Regions from separate parts of the Azospirillum sp. TSH100 genome, predicted to be linked through region 1. Evidence: riboswitches for the same ligand, from Rfam matches in the RefSeq annotation. Region 1 holds a riboswitch; each other region holds the start of a gene.
The links. A riboswitch is a leader RNA that binds a small molecule or an ion and turns the genes downstream of it on or off. The one in region 1 is predicted to bind thiamine pyrophosphate.
Positions count from the first base shown of each region.

Region 2: it holds a riboswitch for thiamine pyrophosphate, as region 1 does, so the genes downstream of both, thiO (glycine oxidase ThiO) here and E6C72_RS10635 (ABC transporter ATP-binding protein) in region 1, are expected to answer to the same signal.
Region 3: it holds a riboswitch for thiamine pyrophosphate, as region 1 does, so the genes downstream of both, E6C72_RS17035 (ABC transporter substrate-binding protein) here and E6C72_RS10635 (ABC transporter ATP-binding protein) in region 1, are expected to answer to the same signal.
Region 4: it holds a riboswitch for thiamine pyrophosphate, as region 1 does, so the genes downstream of both, thiC (phosphomethylpyrimidine synthase ThiC) here and E6C72_RS10635 (ABC transporter ATP-binding protein) in region 1, are expected to answer to the same signal.

Region 1 covers NZ_CP039634.1:2,255,037-2,257,231, forward strand. The annotation lists gene E6C72_RS10630 (acetoin utilization protein AcuC) at 1-670, opposite strand, end outside; TPP riboswitch at 791-897, shown strand; gene E6C72_RS10635 (ABC transporter ATP-binding protein) at 924-1,676, shown strand; gene E6C72_RS10640 (ABC transporter permease) at 1,673-2,195, shown strand, end outside.
Region 2 covers NZ_CP039634.1:1,314,825-1,317,019, reverse strand. The annotation lists gene thiS (sulfur carrier protein ThiS) at 1-58, opposite strand, end outside; gene thiO (glycine oxidase ThiO) at 55-1,236, opposite strand; TPP riboswitch at 1,228-1,327, opposite strand; gene E6C72_RS06265 (methyl-accepting chemotaxis protein) at 1,567-2,195, shown strand, end outside.
Region 3 covers NZ_CP039635.1:978,777-980,971, forward strand. The annotation lists gene E6C72_RS17030 (DMT family transporter) at 1-714, shown strand, start outside; TPP riboswitch at 748-862, shown strand; gene E6C72_RS17035 (ABC transporter substrate-binding protein) at 934-2,070, shown strand; gene E6C72_RS17040 (branched-chain amino acid ABC transporter permease) at 2,075-2,195, shown strand, end outside.
Region 4 covers NZ_CP039634.1:1,380,086-1,382,280, forward strand. The annotation lists gene E6C72_RS06590 (CorA family divalent cation transporter) at 1-828, shown strand, start outside; TPP riboswitch at 905-1,039, shown strand; gene thiC (phosphomethylpyrimidine synthase ThiC) at 1,175-2,195, shown strand, end outside.

The DNA.
Region 1 (2,195 bases):
CCGGCAGGTTGCGGGCCATCCCGCCGGCGCGATCCTCCGCCTTGCCGGTGTAGGGCCAGCGGCCATCCTCGTGGATCGAGATCGTCAGCACCCGGTCGTCGTCGGCAAAGGCCTCCTCCACACCGTCGCCGTGGTGTGCGTCGAGATCGACGTACAGCACCCGCTCCAGCCCATGGTCCAGCAGTTCCAGAATCCCCAGCACCGGTGCGTTGAAATAGCAGAAGCCGCTGGCGCGGTCGCGCCGGGCATGATGGGTGCCGGCCGCCGGGGCATAGACCAGCCCGGCCGGCCGGTCACCCAGGATGCGGGCGGCCTGCAACGCCGATCCGCTGCTGTGGGCGGGCCGCCGGTACATCTCGGCGAAGACCGGGTTTTCCAGCTTGCCCAGATTGTGGCGGGCGGCGGTGGCCTCATCCACCCGCTGCTCCGCCTCCGCGCGTTTCAGTGCCGCTATGTAATCGGAGGTATGGAAGCGGGCCAACTCGCGTTCGCTCGCCACATGGGTGTCGAGATAGACCTCGTCCGGCAGCCAGCCCATGGCACGGCTGAGATCGATGGCGGTCGAGACGCGCGGGATCGCCAACGGATGCTTCGGCCCATAGGTGGAACCGCGGTAGATCTCGCCGCCGATGAACAGCGGTGTGCGAAGGGGCGTGGTCAGGGTGTGCACTCCATGATGCCGGTCAGAAACTAGGCCCTGCGGCGGTCCGGTCAAGCCGCCAGCTTCCACCTGCCGGAAGCGGCTTCCGGCAATGCTTGCGGTCACGGATGGTCCGCGCCTATAGTCGCCGCCTTCACTGGGGGGAGCCGATGGGCGGCTGAGAGGTCCTGTTGCGGGACGACCCCTGGAACCTGATCCGGTTCATGCCGGCGTAGGGATCAGTGATGCGGGACCACACCCCTTTCACTTCCGCCAATCCACCATGCTCGCCCCGATGCTCGCGATGACGCCGCTGTCGGTGACCATTTCGCGCGCCCGGCTGACCTATGGCGGCACGCTGCTGTTCTCCGACCTGACGCTGGAGCTTCTGGCCGGCCGGACCACCTGCCTGCTGGGGCCGAGTGGCGTCGGCAAGACCACGCTGCTGCGCATCCTTGCCGGCCTGGCAGAACCGGAGCCGCCGACGGAGGTCGTCACCGGGGACGGGCTGCCGCTGGCCGGCCGCATCGCCTACATGGCGCAGCAGGATTTACTGCTGCCTTGGTTGACCGTTCTGGACAATGTCCTGCTCGGCGACCGGTTGCGCCACCGTCGTCCCGACCCGACACGGGTGGAACAGGCGCGCTCCCTTCTCGACCGCGTCGGACTGGCGGGGCGGGAGCGTGACCGTCCCGCCGCACTGTCTGGTGGCCAGCGGCAGCGCGTCGCCCTGGCCCGCACGCTGATGGAGGACAAGCCGCTGGTCCTGATGGACGAGCCGTTCTCCGCGCTGGACGCCATCACCCGGCTGCGCCTGCAGGAGACGGCTGCCGGGACGCTGGCCGGCCGCACCGTCCTGATGGTCACCCACGACCCGCTGGAGGCGTTGCGCATCGGTGACCGCCTGCATGTGATGACCGGTCGTCCGGCCGTCATGGGTCCGGCGCTGGAGCCCTCCGGCCCGGTGCCGCGCCGGGTCGACGATGCCGGGCTGTTGGCCCATCAGGCGGAGCTTCTGCGGAGGCTGGCGGAATGAAGGCGCTGCTGCGCGCGGCGGTGACCCTGTCGGTGCTGGTCGCCTGCTGGCAGGCGCTGGTTTGGGCCACCGGCCTGCCGCGCTATCTGCTGCCCAGCCCGCTGGCCGTCGCGGATGCCATGCAGCGGCAGGCTCCACTCCTGTGGACCCACGGCCTGACCACTCTGGCCGAGATCCTGATCGGACTTGTTGCCGGCGTGGCGCTCGGCGGGGTCAGCGCGCTTGTGTTGGCGCGTTTCCGCACCGCAAGACGCTGGCTGATGCCGCTGCTGTTGGTCAGCCAGGCAATTCCGGTCTTCGCCCTGGCACCACTGCTGGTGCTTTGGCTGGGCTACGGCATGGCGTCGAAGATCGCCATGGCGGTTCTCGTAATCTATTTCCCGGTCACGACCGCCCTGTTCGACGGGCTGCGCCGCACCGATCCCGGCTGGCTCGACCTTGCCCGCACCATGGGCGCCTCGCCCGCCGCCATCCTCTGGAGCATCCGCCTGCCGGCGGCCCTGCCCGCCTTCTGGTCCG
Region 2 (2,195 bases), 940 kb from region 1:
CGGACAGCGGCTCTTCGCGGCCGTTGACGCGGATGGCTTCACGTGAAACGGCGCTCATGCGGCGGCTCCCGCGGCAACGAAGCGGTCGGCGGCGAAGGGGCGCAGCAGCGGGTCGGTCTCGCCGGTCAGCACCAGACGGGCGATGCCGTCGGCGGTCACCGGGGTCAGCAGGATGCCGTTGCGATGGTGGCCGGTGGCATGGATCAGGCCGGGAATGCCGCTCTCGCCCAGGATCGGCGCGTCGTCGCGGCTGCCGGGACGGAAGCCGGCCCAGGCCTCCTCGATCGGCAGTTCGGCAATGCCCGGCAGCGCCCGCCATGCCCCTTCCAGCAGGGCGAACTGGCCGCCGGCGGTCAGGCGGTCGTCGAAGCCGCGCTCCTCCGTGGTGGCTCCGATCAGCAGCCGGCCGTCCAGCCGCGGGATCAGATAGGTGCCGGGCGTCCACACCACATGGCGCAGCAGCGGCAGACGGGCGTCCATCCGCAGGCAGACCATCTGCCCCTTCACCGGCCGCACCGGCGGCTTCGCGGCGGGCGGCAGTCCCGGCACCCCGGCCGACCACGCCCCGGCGGCCAGCACCACCCGGTCGGCCCGGTGCAGCGCTTCGGCCACCCGCACACCGACGGCGCGCCCGCCCTCCACCGCCAGAGCCACCTCGCCGCACCGCTCGTGCAGACGGGCGCCGACGGCTTCGGCGGCGCGGCGCAGGGATGCTGCGACCTTGCGGTTGTCGACCTGATGGTCGCCGGCGCAGAACAGCGCACCGGCGACGCCGGGCTGAAGGAAGGGCTCGCGCCGCCGCACCTCGGCACCGCTCAGCCACTCCACCGGCAGGCCCAGGTCGCGCTGGAAGCCGTGCAGAAACCGGACCTTGGCGGCATCGTCGGCGGTCAGCGCGATGACCATGGTGCCTTCGCTGCGCAGATCGACGGCCATGCCGCTGGCGGCTTCGAGATCGCGGGCGAAGTCCGGCCACAGCGCCTGCGAGGCGCGGGTCAGCGGCAGCAGCCCGTCCTCGCCCGGTTCGGTCTCGACACAGGCGGCCAACATGCCGCCGGCGGCGTGGGTGGCGCCGCGACCGGCCTCTCCCCGTTCAAACAAATCGACCCGGCAGCCGGCCGACGCCAGCCTCCAGGCGATGGCAAGACCGATGCAGCCGGCGCCGATGATGGCGACGGAGGGACGGAGTCCGGACGCTGAAGCGGAAAAAGAGTGTAATTCTGGCGCATGGATCATGCGGCGGCTCCCTTCGCTGGAATTACCCAGACAGGTTCGATGGGTGTGTTCTCAGCCGCGCGACCACCGCGCGGCACCCCAGGCCTATGGCTTGCCTTATGCCAACCTTTCGCTGGCCCCACAAGCGGAATCGAGTCTCGCCCGTCCCGCCTCACCGCCTCACCGCTGCGGCCACATGTCACAGCCCGATAGGGAGTCCCCCGGATAAGAAACTCTACCAATCCGCAGCAAAATTATCTGCAAAATGAGCCATACCGGAGCACTCGCAGCAAGGAACGGGCGCCTTCGGCAAGCAGAATGAACAACAAAGACGACCGAGGATTCGCCAGCATGCTGTCATTCTTCCGTTCGGACTCTCCGACCGCCTCCGTCTCCGGCACCTCGGTCGGCAATCCGGCCGGCAAGTCCGAACCAGCGGCACCGGCCGCAGGCCCGGCGGAACAGCCGATCCGCAGCCTGTGCCTGCCGGCCGCGCAGATCGGCGCCGCAGCGCTGGATGGGCTGAATTTCGCCGCCGGCGCTCCGGCGCTGGTCGTCGGCTTCGTGTCGCCGCATGTCGATTTCGCTGCCACCACCCGCGCGGTGCGGTCCGCCCTGCCGCCGGCGACCCAGCTGGTGCTGGTCTCCACCGCAGGCGAGCTGTGCGCGGCGGAAGGCCAGCCGCTCTACCGCAAGGCCGGTGACCGCTGGGACAGCGTGGTGCTGCAATCCTTCAGCCCCCGCCTGTTCGCCGGCGTCAGCATCCAGACGGTCCCGCTGCATTGCGACGACCTGCGCGGCGGCCGCCCGACCCGCGACGTTCCGGCGCGGGTGGAAGCGATCCGCGGCGAACTCGACCGCATCCGCGTTCCCTTCGCCGTCGACAGCCACGACACGGTGGCGCTGACCTTCATCGACGGGCTGTCGGCCAGCGAAAGCTGGTTCATGGAAGCGGTCTACCGCTCCGGCCGTTTCCCCTG
Region 3 (2,195 bases), on a different replicon from region 1:
TGGCGTGGCGGCGGGATTGCGGCAATGCGGACGCAACGGCCGTGGGGGCATGTCTGGCGGGCCTTTGCCGGGCTGATCTCGATGGGCTGCTTCTTCTATGCCTTCCGCGAGCTGCCGCTGGCCGACGTTTATGTCCTGAGCTTTGCAGGACCGCTGTTCATCACCGCACTGTCCGCTCCGCTGCTGGGGGAGCCGGTGGGCTGGCGCCGTTGGGCCGCTGTCGTGGTCGGTTTCGGCGGCGTGGTCGTGATGGCGCAGCCCTCGGCCGGGGCCCCGCTGGTGCCGGTGCTGGTCGGGCTGTGCGCCGCCCTGTTCTATGCACTGGCGGCACTCGCCGTGCGCGGCCTGTCGCGGACGGAGACCAGCGCATCGATCGTGCTCTATCTGCTGCTCACGACGACGGTGGTCAGCGGTGCGCTCGCGGTCCCGGTCTGGACGGCGCCGACGGTCTTCGCCCTCGGGCTGATGGCGCTGGTCGGTGCGATCGGCGCCGGAGCGCAGGTTCTGCTGACCCAGGCCTTCCGCCGCGCGCCGCCGGCGGCGGTGGCGCCCTTCGAATATACCGGCATGGTCTGGGCCAGTCTGTTCGGCTGGCTGGTGTTCGGCGATCTGCCGACCGTGCCGGTGATCGCCGGCGCCATGGTCATCATCGGCAGCGGGCTCTACATCCTGCATCGTGAAACGGTGGTGGCGCGCCGCCGGCTGGGTGCTTGACAGGACAGGGCCGGCGGCGACACTCTCGCCGCCTGTTCAAGGCTGGGGTGCCTGTGCAAAGACCGGATCGGCGGCTGTGCGGGCTGAGACAACACCCATCGAACCTGATCCGGGTCATGCCGGCGAAGGGAGCCGACCGGAACCCGACGGATCGCCTGCAAAACGTCCCGTCTCATCCGCGTCGCCCCGGTGCCGGCGCGTGTTGAGGAGTTTTCGGTCATGCGGCGCGCGCTTTCCCTTCTGATCGGCCTGCTGGCGGCATCGACCTGCCTGTCCCCGGCGGCACGGGCCGACGACACGCTGTCCTTCCCGGTGCTGGTGCCGCTGACCGGATTCCTGTCGCTGGAGGGCACCAGCCAGCGCAACGGCGCCGTCCTGGCACTGAAGCAGACCCCTGCCGGCGTGGCCATCGCATCCGAGATCGTCGACACCGGCACCTCGCCAGAAGCGGCGGTGACGGCGCTGGAACGCGCGGCCGGCGGCGGCACGGTCGGCGCGGTCGCCGCCAGCATGCTCGGCACCCAGATGCTGGCGATGCTGCCGCTGGCGAATGAGCTGAAACTGCCGCTGGTCACCGTGTCGGGCACCGCCTCGATCACCGAGCAGGGCAATCCCTGGGTCTTCCGCTTCTTCCCCGGTGACGCCGTGACCAAGGCCGCCCATGCCCGCTATGTGGTGGAGGAACTGGGCAAGCGCCAGCCGGCGGTCATCTACCAGACCACCGCCTATGGCCAGAGCGGCAAGGCCCATCTCGACGCCGCCTTCAAGGCGCTGGGCGTCACGCCCGTCTTCGAGGAGGGGGTGGACCCGGCGGCCAAGGATCTGCTGCCGGTGCTGACCAAGGCGCTGGCCGCCAACCCCGACGTGCTGGTGCTGCATCTGCATTCCGGCCCGACCGCGCTGCTGCTGCGGCAGGCGGCGTCCGGCGGTGTGACCCTGCCGATCGTCGCCGGTTCCGCCATGCATCAGCCGAGCACCGCCGCCCTGCTGGAACCGGCCGAACTCAAGGGCGTCTGTGCCGAGACCGCGGCCTCGCCGATCTCGGGCGGCACGCCTGAGGTCAAGGCCTTCACCGACGCCTACCGCGCCGCCTTCGGCAAGGAGCCGGACGCCTTCGCGCTCGGCCAGTATGACGGCATGACCATGGTGCTGGAGGCGGTGAAGGCCGGCGCCCGCACGCCCGACGCCATCCGCAAAGCCCTGTCGTCCGAGACCTTCAAGGGCCTCGCCATGACCTACAAGTCCGATGGCAAGGGCAACATGGCCCATTCCGCCGTCATCGTCTGCTATGACGGGACCAGCCGCGTGCCGGCGCTGGTGAAACGGTACGACGACCCGACGCTTGCGGCGAAGTGAGCGGATGGCGGCGCTTCAACTGCTGGTCAACGGGGTGGCGCTGGGTGCCGCCTATGCCCTGGTGGCGCTGGGCTTCGTGCTGGTGCTGAACGCCACCTCGGCGGTGAATTTCGCCCAGGGCGATC
Region 4 (2,195 bases), 870 kb from region 1:
CTGCCGACCCGCGAGCAGATGGCGGAGATCGAGGAGTCGAGCCGCCTGCGCGTGGCTGGTGGCGCCCTGACCATGACCGTCACGGCGCTGGTCTGGGCTGATACCGATGAGCCGCGCATCGCCACCGTCAGCTTCGTGCTGGCCGGGCGGCGGCTGGTGACCATCCACGACATCGATCCGCAGGCCCTGCTGGCCTTTCGCCGCCGCGCCACCCACGGGCAGGTCTCAGCCGCCCGCGGCGAGCTGGTGCTGGCGGCGCTGGTGGATGGGATGATCGACCGCACCTCCGTCGTGCTGCGGCGGACCGGGGTGGAGTTGGACGCGCTGAACCGCCGCTTCTTCCGCGGGCGCAAGCTGCGGTCGCGTGGCGAGACGCTGGACGACGCCCAGACGCTGAAGCGCATCGGCCATGCCGGTCACCTGATCGGCAAGGCGCGGATCAGCCTCGCCAGTCTGTCGCGCATGACCGATTTCCTGGCGCGCGGCGATGGTTGGAATGCCGGCAAGGCGACGCGGCGCTGGGCCAAGACCACGCTGCAGGACCTGCGCGGGCTCGACCAGTATGCCCGCTTCCTGGCCGGCAAGGTCGCTCTGGCGCTCGACACTGCGCTGGGCCAGATCAATGTCGAGCAGAACGAGATCGTCAAGATCGTCTCGGTCCTGACCGTCCTGCTCTACCCGCCGATCCTGGTCACCAGCATCGGCGGCATGAACTTCACCGACATGCCGGGACACGGCTCGCCCTTCGGTTATCCCAGCGCGTTGGGGCTGATGCTGCTGTCGGCGTTGCTGCCGGTGATTTATGTGCGGCTGAAGCGCTGGATGTGATCGGTTTCCACAATGGGGAAGACGGATCGTTCGCCGCGCTTTCCTTTTGACACGACCGCTGGCCGGCGGCAGGATGGGCCCATTCCAGGGGGGTCCCGACAGGGGGCTGAGATACCAACGGCCGGACGGCGCAACGCGCAAGACGGCAGCGTGGTGACCCTTCGAACCTGATCCGGGTCATACCGGCGAAGGGAGGGACCTCGTGACGGGCCGGTTTTCCGCCCCCGTCCGGCCGTATCGGCCCCCGCACTGCCGGGGAAACATGCCGGGACACGGCCCGCACGAAGATACCGCACCTCCGTCCGCAGTCCCGGGTTTGTCCGCCCAACTCCGACGGAGAAACCCAATGCCCAAGGACTTCAACGAGAACGCCATCCGCATTTCGACCGGCCCGCTGCCGTCGTCGCGGAAAATCCATGTGCCGGGCACGCGCTTTCCCGACTTGCGCGTTGCCATGCGCGAGATCGCGCTGTCGGGCGGCGAGCCGCCGCTGACCGTCTATGATGCCTCCGGACCCTACACCGACGAAACGGTTGCCATCGATGTGCGCGCCGGCTTGGCCAAGCACCGCCGCGACTGGATCCTGGCGCGCGGCGATGTCGAGACCACCGACGGCGGCGTGCTGCGCGCCAAGGGCGGCGGGGCGGTGACCCAGATGGCCTATGCCCGCGCCGGCATCGTCACCGCGGAGATGGAATACATCGCCGTCCGCGAAAATCTCGGCCGCGCCGCGGCGCTGGAAGCCGCCCGCGACGGCGAGGATTTCGGCGCCGAAATTCCCGACTTCATCACCCCGGAATTCGTCCGCGACGAGGTGGCGCGCGGGCGGGCGATCATCCCGTCCAACGTCAACCACCCCGAGTCGGAGCCGATGATCATCGGCCGCAATTTCCTGACCAAGATCAACGCCAACATCGGCAACTCGGCCGTGACCTCCTCGATCGAGGAGGAGGTGGAGAAGATGGTCTGGTCGATCCGCTGGGGGGCCGACACCGTGATGGACCTGTCCACCGGTGCCGATATCCACCAGACCCGCGAATGGATCCTGCGCAACTCCCCGGTTCCCATCGGCACCGTGCCGATCTATCAGGCGCTGGAGAAGGTGAAGGGCAAGGCCGAGGATCTGACCTGGGAGCTGTTCCGCGACACGCTGATCGAACAGGCGGAGCAGGGCGTCGATTACTTCACCATCCATGCCGGCCTGCGGCTGGCCCACATCCCGCTGACGGCGAAGCGGGTGACCGGCATCGTCTCGCGCGGCGGCTCGATCATCGCCAAATGGTGCCTGGCGCATCACCGCGAAAATTTCCTCTATGATCATTTCGCCGACATCGTCGAGATCTGCCGGACCTACGACGTAGCGCTGT